Regions from separate parts of the Paenibacillus sp. FSL E2-0178 genome, predicted to be linked through region 1. Evidence: riboswitches for the same ligand, from Rfam matches in the RefSeq annotation. Region 1 holds a riboswitch; the other holds the start of a gene.
What was found. A riboswitch is a leader RNA that binds a small molecule or an ion and turns the genes downstream of it on or off. The one in region 1 is predicted to bind thiamine pyrophosphate.
Positions count from the first base shown of each region.

Region 2: another riboswitch for thiamine pyrophosphate. It lies ahead of MHI42_RS04725 (ABC transporter ATP-binding protein); the one in region 1 lies ahead of MHI42_RS09630 (thiamine phosphate synthase).

Region 1 covers NZ_CP151953.1:2,130,242-2,135,404, forward strand. Annotated here, with positions in the region: gene yfbR (5'-deoxynucleotidase) at 1-255, shown strand, start outside; gene thiH (2-iminoacetate synthase ThiH) at 354-1,475, opposite strand; gene MHI42_RS09620 (thiazole synthase) at 1,507-2,271, opposite strand; gene thiS (sulfur carrier protein ThiS) at 2,359-2,562, opposite strand; gene MHI42_RS09630 (thiamine phosphate synthase) at 2,559-3,221, opposite strand; TPP riboswitch at 3,335-3,437, opposite strand; gene MHI42_RS09635 (SDR family oxidoreductase) at 3,632-4,504, opposite strand; gene MHI42_RS09640 (NUDIX domain-containing protein) at 4,712-5,140, shown strand; gene MHI42_RS09645 (amidohydrolase family protein) at 5,144-5,163, shown strand, end outside.
Region 2 covers NZ_CP151953.1:1,059,106-1,064,268, reverse strand. Annotated here, with positions in the region: gene thiD (bifunctional hydroxymethylpyrimidine kinase/phosphomethylpyrimidine kinase) at 1-123, opposite strand, end outside; gene thiM (hydroxyethylthiazole kinase) at 148-945, opposite strand; gene MHI42_RS04735 (ABC transporter substrate-binding protein) at 1,023-2,120, opposite strand; gene MHI42_RS04730 (ABC transporter permease) at 2,117-2,893, opposite strand; gene MHI42_RS04725 (ABC transporter ATP-binding protein) at 2,874-3,641, opposite strand; TPP riboswitch at 3,768-3,870, opposite strand; gene MHI42_RS04720 (TetR/AcrR family transcriptional regulator) at 3,939-4,628, opposite strand; gene MHI42_RS04715 (DHA2 family efflux MFS transporter permease subunit) at 4,925-5,163, shown strand, end outside.

The DNA.
Region 1 (5,163 bases):
CCGCCCGGCTCCGAGGATGCCGGACTGCTCCGCTACGTCAAGGCAGCGGATGTGCTCGACGCCTATCTGAAATGCGTCTGGGAAACCGCCGCAGGCAACCGCGAATTCGCGGCCGCCCGGGAGCAGACGGCCGCGAAGCTGCACGGGCTCGCCCTGCCGGAGATGGAGTATTTCCTTACCCATATGGCTCCGGGCTTCGAGCTGTCGCTGGACGAGCTGTCTTCAAGCATGAGTCCGGAGAAGCCAGCCGACTAGCCGGAAACCGTGCGGCCTCTTGAAGAATGCAGCATCGCACCGTCCGTTTGTCCCTGCAATACAAATAACCCGCCTCACGGCGGGTTATTTGTATCAAGTTAAGGCATGGCTAACGGCTCATCCAGGCTGTCCCAGTCCTTGAACACCGGCTGCAGCCCTTTTTCCTCGAGCATCTCCTTAATCTCCTGCACGCTGCGGTTGTCTGAGATTTCAAACTGCGGGGTGCCGCCTTCCAGAGAATGTCCGCCTACTTCAGTGGATACCCCTGCAGACATCCTGGTGATGCCGAGATGGACCAGATGATCGCGCAGGGCTGCCGGCTCCCGCGTGGACAGTGAAATACCGGAACGCGGCAGAAACAGGCGGTAGGCCAGGATAATCTGCACCAGCGCACGGTCGGTTACATCACTCGCAGGATTAAATTCCCCCAGGTACGGCCGAAAACGGGGAATGGACAAACCGATTTCGCACTCCGGATACTTGTCCTGTAAGTACCTGGCGTGCAGTGCAGTCGCGAGGGCCTCCTGACGCCATTCGTACATTCCCAGCAGGGCTCCGATATTTACCGAGCGGAATCCGGCCAGGCAGCCGCGCTCGGGCGCATCCAGACGGTTGCGGTACACCCGCTTGGGACCCTTCACATGCAGCTGGCGGTAAGTCTCCTGATGATAGACCTCCTGATACAGCGTCAGACCGTCTACTCCTGCCTGTCTGAGATCAGCGTATTCTTCGGTAGTGAGCGGATTCACTTCAATGCTGACTGAAGAGAAATAGCCGCGGAGCACCTCCACGCAGTCTTTCAGATAACTGACCGGACTTTCATTCCGGGATTCTCCGGTCAGAATCAGAATGTGGCGCAGCCCTGTGGCTGCGATCGTCTCCGCTTCCCGCCGGACCTCCTCCAGTGTCAGTTTTTTGCGCGGAAAATCATAGATAGAGCTAAAGCTGCAGTAGGTACAATGGTTGACGCAGAAATCAGCCAGATACATCGGTGTAAACAGCTGCATCACATGACCGAATTGCGTACGTGTCAATCTATGGGCCTTCTGCGCCATCTCTTCGAGGTAAGGCTCCGCTGCCGGTGACAGCAAAGCCATCAGCCCGTCCTCGTCCAGCTGCTCCAGACGAAGCGCCCGCTTCACATCAAGCGCAGTATACTGCTTCCATACCCCCTCGTAGGGAAGCTTGTCCAGCCGGGTCAGCCTATCATAAAAGCTCATGTCCTTCCTCCCTCTTCATAAACAGCATCAGTCAGGCCAGAAATCCGGTCAGCGGCGAAGAAGCTGCGGCTGTCTCTTCCACCGGCCCCAGCCCGGCCAGATAGGCCTTCCGCCCCGCCGACACCGCTTCGCGGAAGGCCTCCGCCATCAGCTGCGGGTCCCGGGCGGTGGCAATTGCCGTATTCAGCAGCACAGCGGCTGCGCCCATTTCCATCGCCTCAGCAGCCTCGGAGGGTCTGCCAATACCGGCATCCACGATGATGGGCAGACCCGTTTCTGATATCAGAATCCGGATCAGCTCCTTGGTCTGCAGCCCGCGGTTAGAGCCGATCGGCGCTCCCAGCGGCATGACGGCTGCAGCTCCGGCCGCCTTCAGCCGGAGTGCGGCTGACAGATCAGGACTCATGTAGGGCAGAACAATGAAACCCTCCGCAGCTAAGATTTCCGTGGCTCGGATCGTCTCGGTATTATCCGGCAGCAGATATTTCTGATCATTGATAACCTCAATCTTCACCCAGTCTCCCAGCCCCGCTGACCTTGCCAGCCGGGCAATGCGTACCGCTTCCTCTGCGGTGCGCGCACCGGAGGTATTGGGCAGCAGCGTCATGTGGGAAGGAATATGGCTAATAATATTGTCCTTGCTCTCCGGATCTACCCGGCGCAGGGCAACCGTAATGACCTGTGAACCCGAGCGGGCGATCACTTCGGGAATAAGAGTGTTGCGGCTGTATTTTCCGGTCCCGATGAACAGTCTGCTCGTTAAAGTAACTCCTCCAATAATCAAAGGATCCTGCATCATATCGCCTCCTGTGATAAGTCGTTGCCTTTATCTTAATTGCGTATTGGCATTCTTGCGTCTACCGCACACACAGTTACCAGTTACCTAGCCTCCGCCGACAAAATGAACCAGCTCAACTCGGTCACCTTCATTCAGCAATGTATCTTCATAAACCTCTCTGCCGGCAAGCTCACCATTCAGCTCCACAATAACCAGCTTCCCGGTCCACTCAGGCCGGGCCAGAAGATCAGCCAGCGTCCGGCAGCTCTCTTCATACCTTCCTCTGCGTCCGTTAACGGTCAAATTCATTCCAGTTCACCTCCTTTGCCCGGTAAGGGAGCTTCATTCAGGACTTCAGCATATGCTGCGGCCTGAACGGATGATCTGTAAGCCTGAGCGGCGCCAGCAGGATCCGTCGCTCCGCATATCCCGGACATTACGGCTATTCCGGCAGCCCCCTTCGACAGAACGATTCCGGTATTGCCCGGTGTGATGTTTCCGATAGCAATCAGCGGTATACTGCTGGAGCGGACGGCCAATTCCAGCTGCGCCAGGCCCCGTTCCCGCTGTCCGGGCTTGCAGGCCGTGGGGAATACATGTCCATACAGACAAAAGTCCGCTCCCTGCTGTCCGGCGCGTGCCGCTTCCTCCGGGGAATGCACCGACCTGCCCAGCCGCAGGCCCGGGGCAATGCCGCGCGCCTTGGCAGGCGGCAGGCTGTGCCAGGCCAATTGGACGCCGGCTGCCCCTGCTGCCAGAGCCACATCAATCCGGTCATTAATAACCAGCTTTGAGGGCGGAACCCCCGCTTGCAGCAACCGCTCTGCGGCAGCCAGAAGCTCCCGTGCGGACAGGGCTTTTTCCCGGAGATGGATATAATCCACCATGGTATGTACTGCAGCAGCCAGCCCCGCAAACTGCTCCGGATTCAGCCTCCCGTCCGAGATCAAATGGATTTTTTTCAGCACCTTCACCTTCCCCTCTATACGGCATTCCGGAAAATACAAAAAGACCGCCCCCTGTATCAGGAAGCAGTCCGGAATATAAGCAGGAATACCGGGTAAACCGTTACCCCTGCTGCATTATTCATTCTCCACTTCCCTACGCTGGTATAAACCAGATCAGGTTCAAAGGGTCCGAACAGATATGTTCGTCTCAGCCTTGCGGCACCCCTAGTGACCGTTCATATTCTATTGTTCTTGCAGTTTGTATATTAGCATATTATTCCTGTAAGAGCTATTCTTTAATAGATTCAATCATTTGCTCCAAGCGGATGAAGCGGCAAAAAAGCCAGCCTTCCGGCTGACTTTTCATCTGTTGAACGTTTGATTCTTTAAACCAGTATAAACTTATCCGGCTTACAAAGCAGTGCCAATGGTCAGCCGTTAACGATCTCGCCGCCGTTCACATGCATGACCTGTCCGCTCACATAAGAGGAATCATCGGAGGCCAGATATACATAAGCCGGTGCCAGCTCCTCGGGCTGTCCCGGACGCTTCATCGGCTGGGTGCCGCCGAATTCACTGACCTTCTTCGCGTCAAACGTAGACGGAATCAGCGGCGTCCAGATCGGGCCCGGTGCTACCGCATTCACGCGGATGCCTTGGTCTGCGAGATTCATCGACAGGGAGCGGGTGAAGCTGAGAATTGCTCCTTTGGTGGACGAATAGTCCAGCAGCTGCGGGCTGCCGCGGTACGCCGTGATAGACGTAGTGTTGATGATCGTGGAGCCTTTTTTGAGATGGGGCATCGCTGCCTTGGTCAGATAGAACATGGAGAATATATTCGTCCGGAACGTCCGCTCCAGCTGCTCGGCGGTAATGTCCTCAATCTTATCCTGCGGATGCTGCTCTGCCGCATTGTTGATCAGGATGTCCAGCTTGCCGAGTCCCTCAATGGTTTTATTAATCAGATCCTGACAGAAGGCCTCGACCCCGATATCACCGGAGATCAGAATACACTTTCGACCCTCCTGCTCCACCTGGCGTTTGGTTTCTTCCGCATCTTCATGCTCATTCAGATAGGATATCACCACATCTGCGCCTTCTTTGGCAAAATGAACGGCAACCGCACGCCCGATTCCGCTGTCCCCTCCGGTAATAAGCGCGGCCTTGCCCAGCAGCTTGCCTGCTGCCTTGTAAGCCGAGGTTTCAAACTCCGGAAGCGGGTTCATCTCGCTTTCAATTCCGGGCTGCTGGTCCTGTACCTGCGGAGGCAGGGTTTTGACGGGTTGTTTGCTGGTGTCTGGCATAATCCATTCTCCTTTCGCTGTACCGTTATACTGTTTTACTAATCATGTTAGGTTGGCTAAAAGTCTGGTGTTTATGCATCATACTTGCCTAGCAAAAATCGCTTTACGTTATTTTACTTACCACATAGGGAAGCCGGCCAAACAAAAAATCTTCAGTCCAACGCGTTCCCGCTCCATTATAGAGCCTGTAGAAGGAGAGTTATTCTCATGTCCAAAAAATCAAAAAGCATCATCGTTGCCGTCAAAGGTGTCATCCTGTATCAGGGCAGAATCCTCATCGTCAAGCGGGCTGCCGTCGATTCTGCAGGTGCCGGAAGCTGGGAATGTGCCGGAGGCAAAATCGAATTCGGTGAAAGCCTGGAGGCTGCACTGGAAAGAGAAATTCTTGAGGAAACCGGACTGGCGGTTACGACAGAACGTATCCTTTATGCGGTGACCCTGCTCACTGACCCTGCTAGACAGGTAGTGATTATCACCTATTTATGCCGCGCAGCCCGTGGCGAAATCCAGCTCTCGGAAGAGCATACCGATTACCGCTGGTGCACCGTGAGCGAAATGAATGCCCTGCTGCCGCCGCAGATTATCGCTGACTTTCAGGAGCACGGCATTTTTGAGCTGGAAGGGTTGTTGCGGTAAGTAATGAACGGTTTCTGGCTCAC
Region 2 (5,163 bases), 1.1 Mb from region 1:
CGCAGTGAGCGCGGACATTCCGTAGACTCCAAGTTCCTGGAAGGTCTTCAGATCAGCCTGGATACCGGCACCGCCGCCGCTGTCAGAGCCGGCAATCGTTAACGCTTTACGTATACGGGTCATCGGTTATTCTCCTTTAAGGTGCGGTTATTGTTCAAGCAGCTGCAGGCGTGACCGGCTGCTGTAGATATCTGGTGTCACCAGGGACAATTGATTCAGGAACTCCATCTGGAAGCTGCCGGGTCCTTGTCTTTCAGCGGCTTCAGCGGCAATCTCGGCCGCCACGCCGTAGAACGAGAGTGCTTCGGCTGCTGCCTCAAGCACATTCCCTCCGCTTACTGCAAGAAATGCGCCAACTACGGCACTGAGCAGACAGCCGGTTCCCGTGACTTGGGTCAGGATGGAATGGCCGTTGCTGGCGATGTAGGTGCGCGTGCCGTCACTAATGATATCTTCCTTGCCGGTGATGATCACCACGCAGTTCAGCTTCCGCGCAGCCTTGTTCGCCAAGGCGATCACATCGCCTTCACCTGCTCCGGCATCGACGCCTTTGCTGGCCCAGCGCTCTCCGGCGACATTGGCTACTTCGGCCACATTACCGCGCAGAGCGGTCAGCTGCAGCTCACCCAGCAGCTTCGCGGTAACGTCAGTGCGGTACGGTGTAGCGCCTGCTCCAACGGGATCAAGCACGAGCGGGACACCATGCCGGTTTGCGGCTTGTCCAGCCTTCACCATTGAAGCGATGGCGGCTTCATTCAGTGTACCGATGTTCAGCACGACCGCCCCTGACATCGCGGCAACATCCGCCACCTCTTCCAGTGCGTCGGCCATGAACGGGGAAGCCCCCAGCGCCAGCAGTCCGTTAGCGGTGAAATTAGCCACAACAATATTAGTAATGTTATGTACGAGCGGATTTGCCAGCCGTACCTTGGATAGAAAAGACATGAATTATTCCTCCTGAAAGTTTTGATGGCATACGCATCCTTGAGATCACTTCGCAAAACTAACTTCGAAAGCATGTTCTATAAATTAATAAAAGCATCCGCACTGTCAACTTGCTCTGCCAGCAGACCGCCCTCGCTCAGCCATTTGCGGACATTCTCCCAGGAAGCGGTATCCTGATAACCGAAGGGCTGTGACCCGGCGTCCATCAGCGGCAGCAGAATCTCCAGGCTGCGCTTCTCGATGGCTTCATCAAGCGGTGCGGTGGCATCCTGATGCTCCAGCAGAAGCTTCAGCGCCTGCTCCGGCTGCTTAGTGACGAATTGCTGACCCTTGCGCGCAGCATTCATGAATTTCTGGAAATATTCCGAGGAATCCTGCAGACCCTGCTCACTTGCGACCAGCACCAGCTCATAATAATCAGGAACCCCGTAGTCTACCGGATTGAAAGAACGCACAGGATGGCCTTCCTGTTCTAATATCAGCTGCTCATGGTTGATGAAGCCGCCCATAATTCCATCCACACGCCCGGTGGAGAGGGCAGGGATAAGCTCAAAGCCGACGTCAATCAGCTTCAGGGCGGCGGGATCACCGCCATCGGTTTGGATCATAGTGTGCAGCATGGCTTCATACAGCGGAATGGAGGAGTAACCGGCTTGCTTGCCTGAGAGCTCCCCGGGGCGGGTTATTCCGCTGTCTGCGGAAACCATGAGATGGTTCAGGGGATGCCGTACCAGAGCGGCGACGGATTTGACCGGAATCTGCTCTCCCCGGGCCATCAGCACCTGCGGCTGGTAGCTGAGGGCCAGATCGACTTGTCCGGCAGCTACCAGCTTCAGCGCGTCGTTGCTGTCGGCAGGCATCTGTATCTCAACATCGAGCCCCTCTTCGGCAAAATACCCCTCACTCTGTGCCGCATACAAAAAGGAATGAACGGCGTTCGGATACCAGTCGAGCATGATCGTCAGCTTATGGGCTGTACCGTCTGCGGCTGCCGCCGGAGCGGATGATGCCGATGATGAGCCGGAGCCAGCCGGCACGTTATTGCCAGCCGACCCGTTATTGCCGGCGCAGCCTGGCAGAACCAAGAGAACAGACAGGAGCAATACATAAGGCAGCAACTTATAAGGTTGAGCACTACGGGTGTAGGGATAACGGTTATAGCGGATTGGAGTCATGAATAACGTCCTCTTTTCTTCAGAAATAACTTCTCGAGCGTAGCAATACACAGAAACAAAGTGATCCCAAGGGCGGACAGCAGCACAACAGCGGCAAACATCTCGGCACTCTGCAGATTGCCGGCCATTCTCCGGCTGAAATAACCGAGCCCCCGGCTGCCTCCAAGCCATTCGCCGATGGTAGCTCCAATGACGCAGTACACCACCGACAGCTTCAGTCCGGAGAAAAAGGACGGCAGGGCCAGCGGAACAGCAGCCTTGCGGAGAATCTGCCAGCGGTTTGCGCCTAAGGTAAGCAGCAGCTCACGGTACTGCTCCGTATTCTTGCCCAGCCCGTCGTAGGTGCCGACAACCACCGGGAAGAAGGCGGTCAGGAACACTACGGCAACCTTACTCCACAAGGTATAGCCGAACCACATGATAAACAGGGGAGAGAGGGCAACCAGCGGAATCGTCTGGCTGATAATCAGCAGCGGATACAGCGCTTTGGCCAGCGGCCTGAACAGATGCATGCCTGTTCCCAGCAGACTTCCGCAGAAGACGGACAGAGCGAAGCCTGTAAGTACCTCAAGCAGTGTTGCGGGCAGGTGCACACCGAAGAGCAAACCCCGCTCCTCCATCAGAGCGCTCCAGATGGCCGTGGGAGCCGGCAGGATGAACGGAGGAATCAGCCCCAGCCGGGACACCGTTTCCCAGACCGCAAAGATCAGCAGCACGAGCAGAATAGACGGGCTGTATTCCCGCAGCAATCTTCTATAGAAGACGGTTGTCATACAGCTTCAGCTCCAAATCCTGCCGCAGGGCAACAAACTGCGGTTCGTAATTCAGACTATGATGTCTGGGGCGGGGAAGACCGGTGATGAACTCCTGCATACCGCCCCCGGCACCGCCGGTCATCAGATAGATACGGTCACTAAGCAGAAGCGCTTCTTCAAGGTCATGGGTAATGAACAGCACAGTCTTGTCCAGTCCCGACCATAATTCCAGCAGCCAGCGGTGAAGCTCCCGCTTGGTTATGGCGTCCAGTGCCCCGAACGGCTCGTCCAGCAGGAGCAGATCATTCCCGGCGGCAATGGTGCGGAGTACTGCAACCCGCTGGCGCATACCGCCCGACAGCTCATGCGGATACGCAGCCCCGGTCTCACCAAGACCGAACTGCTGCAGCATGCTGCGGATCTGAATAACGGCTTCCTCTTTGGAGCCGTTCCGCTTCAGTTCCCAGGGCAGCAGGCAATTGTCCAGTACGGTTCTCCAGGGCAGCAGGAGATCCTGCTGCGGCATATAGCCGACCTGGCCGAGCCGCTCCGAGGCGCTATTAGGCGGTTGCCCGTGCAGGGCAACCTCGCCGCTGCCGGGTTCCAGCAGGCCGGCGATAATCTTGAACAGCGTGCTTTTGCCGCAGCCGCTGGCACCCACAACGGAGATGAACTCCCCGCGGCGGACCTTCATGGAGATCCCGGAGAAGACCGGAGCCCTTGAAGCTGCGCCGAAAGAATAGGACAGGTTAGCGATGTTGATCATAGGATGGGGAAGCAAGCCTCCTTAGGAAAAGTGATTACGCTACGAAAACAAGAAAGACCCATCCATTTCCGGAGGAAATGAATGGGCCTGAAGGTACAGTCAGTTTGCAAAGACGCGGAACCGCTGATACATTCTGCTCCACTTCCCTCCGCTGGTATGATCCAGATCAGGTTCCAAGGGTCCGGAGCTTAAGCTCCGTCTCAGTCGGCCGACTCCCCTAGTGAAATAACAGGTGCTATTGAATTCGTAATTGCTACTTAATATACCATAATTTCCCCGCTTGTAAAGAGCCTGTGCTCAGCGCTTGGAGAGGCCGGTGATGAACAATGCAACAATTCCCCGCGAGATTTCCTCTTTGGAGGAGCCGTTCCGTTTCTGTTCATACAGGTAAAGATCGGGACTAAGTACAGAGATCAGCGCTGTGGCAGCGAAGCGGGGATCGATCCCGATAATCTCTCCATTCGCGGATGCGCGGTGCAGAAGTTCACCCATAATCACCCCGAGCCGCTGGAAAAAAGGATGTTCGAACTGGGTAAGCTGCTTCTTGCCGGTGAATTCGGATTTGATCATATTCAAGAGCTCCGCATATTGCTCAATGAAACCAACGACCTGCTCAATGCTGCTCTGGAGATGCGTGAGGGCAGCCGTTTCACCGGCGCTGGCAGCGAGCTGCTGTTCCATTCCCGACAGAAACTGCTCGGTGCTGTCCAGCAGCAGGGCGGAACAGATTTCGCCCTTATCAGTGAAGCGGCGGTAGAGCGATCCCTGCCCTATGCCGGCCCGTTTGGCGATGCCGTACATACTGACAGCTTCGAGGCCGCTCTCGGTGAACAGCTGGCGGGCCGCCTCGAGTATCCGCTGCATATAGGGATCGGCGGGTTCTTTTGCAGCGATGTCTGTGTTCACTGTGTTATCTTTGTTCTCTGTGTTCTCTATGTTCCCCGGAGCTGATGTTACAGGTTCAACTTCTGTCTCTGTTTTTTTCATGATGTCCCCTTTCATATTCTTGCATTTCCTACAACAATCCATCCGGATACCCGGCTATCCATGAATCAAAGCTGCAAAATATACAACATTTATGCCTACAGTGCGTACTAAGAAGTCTCTATTCTACCGGTAAACGAATCAAGTGTGGGGAATTGGCGTATTCCGCTTGACACATCGGACAATTGTCCGTAGACTATGAAATGCGATAACGGACAATTGTCCGTTCACTAATTATATAGACAAACCTGCCCGCAGGTCAACGTGGTTGAAGCGGACAGTTCAGGAGGAGAAGGAGTATGAATCAGACCTTGAAGCAGGATGCGGATTTTCGGTTATCTAGCATTTTAGTTCCGCTGCTGGCGATTATTGCCGGCGTATTTATGGTTGTCCTGGACAGTACAGCAATGAATGTGGCTTTATCCAGGCTGGTCGTGGATTTCAAAACAGATCTGCACACACTGCAGTGGGTTGTAACCGGATATATGCTTGCGCAGGCTTCGGTGATTCCGCTGTCGGGCTGGCTGTCTGACCGGTT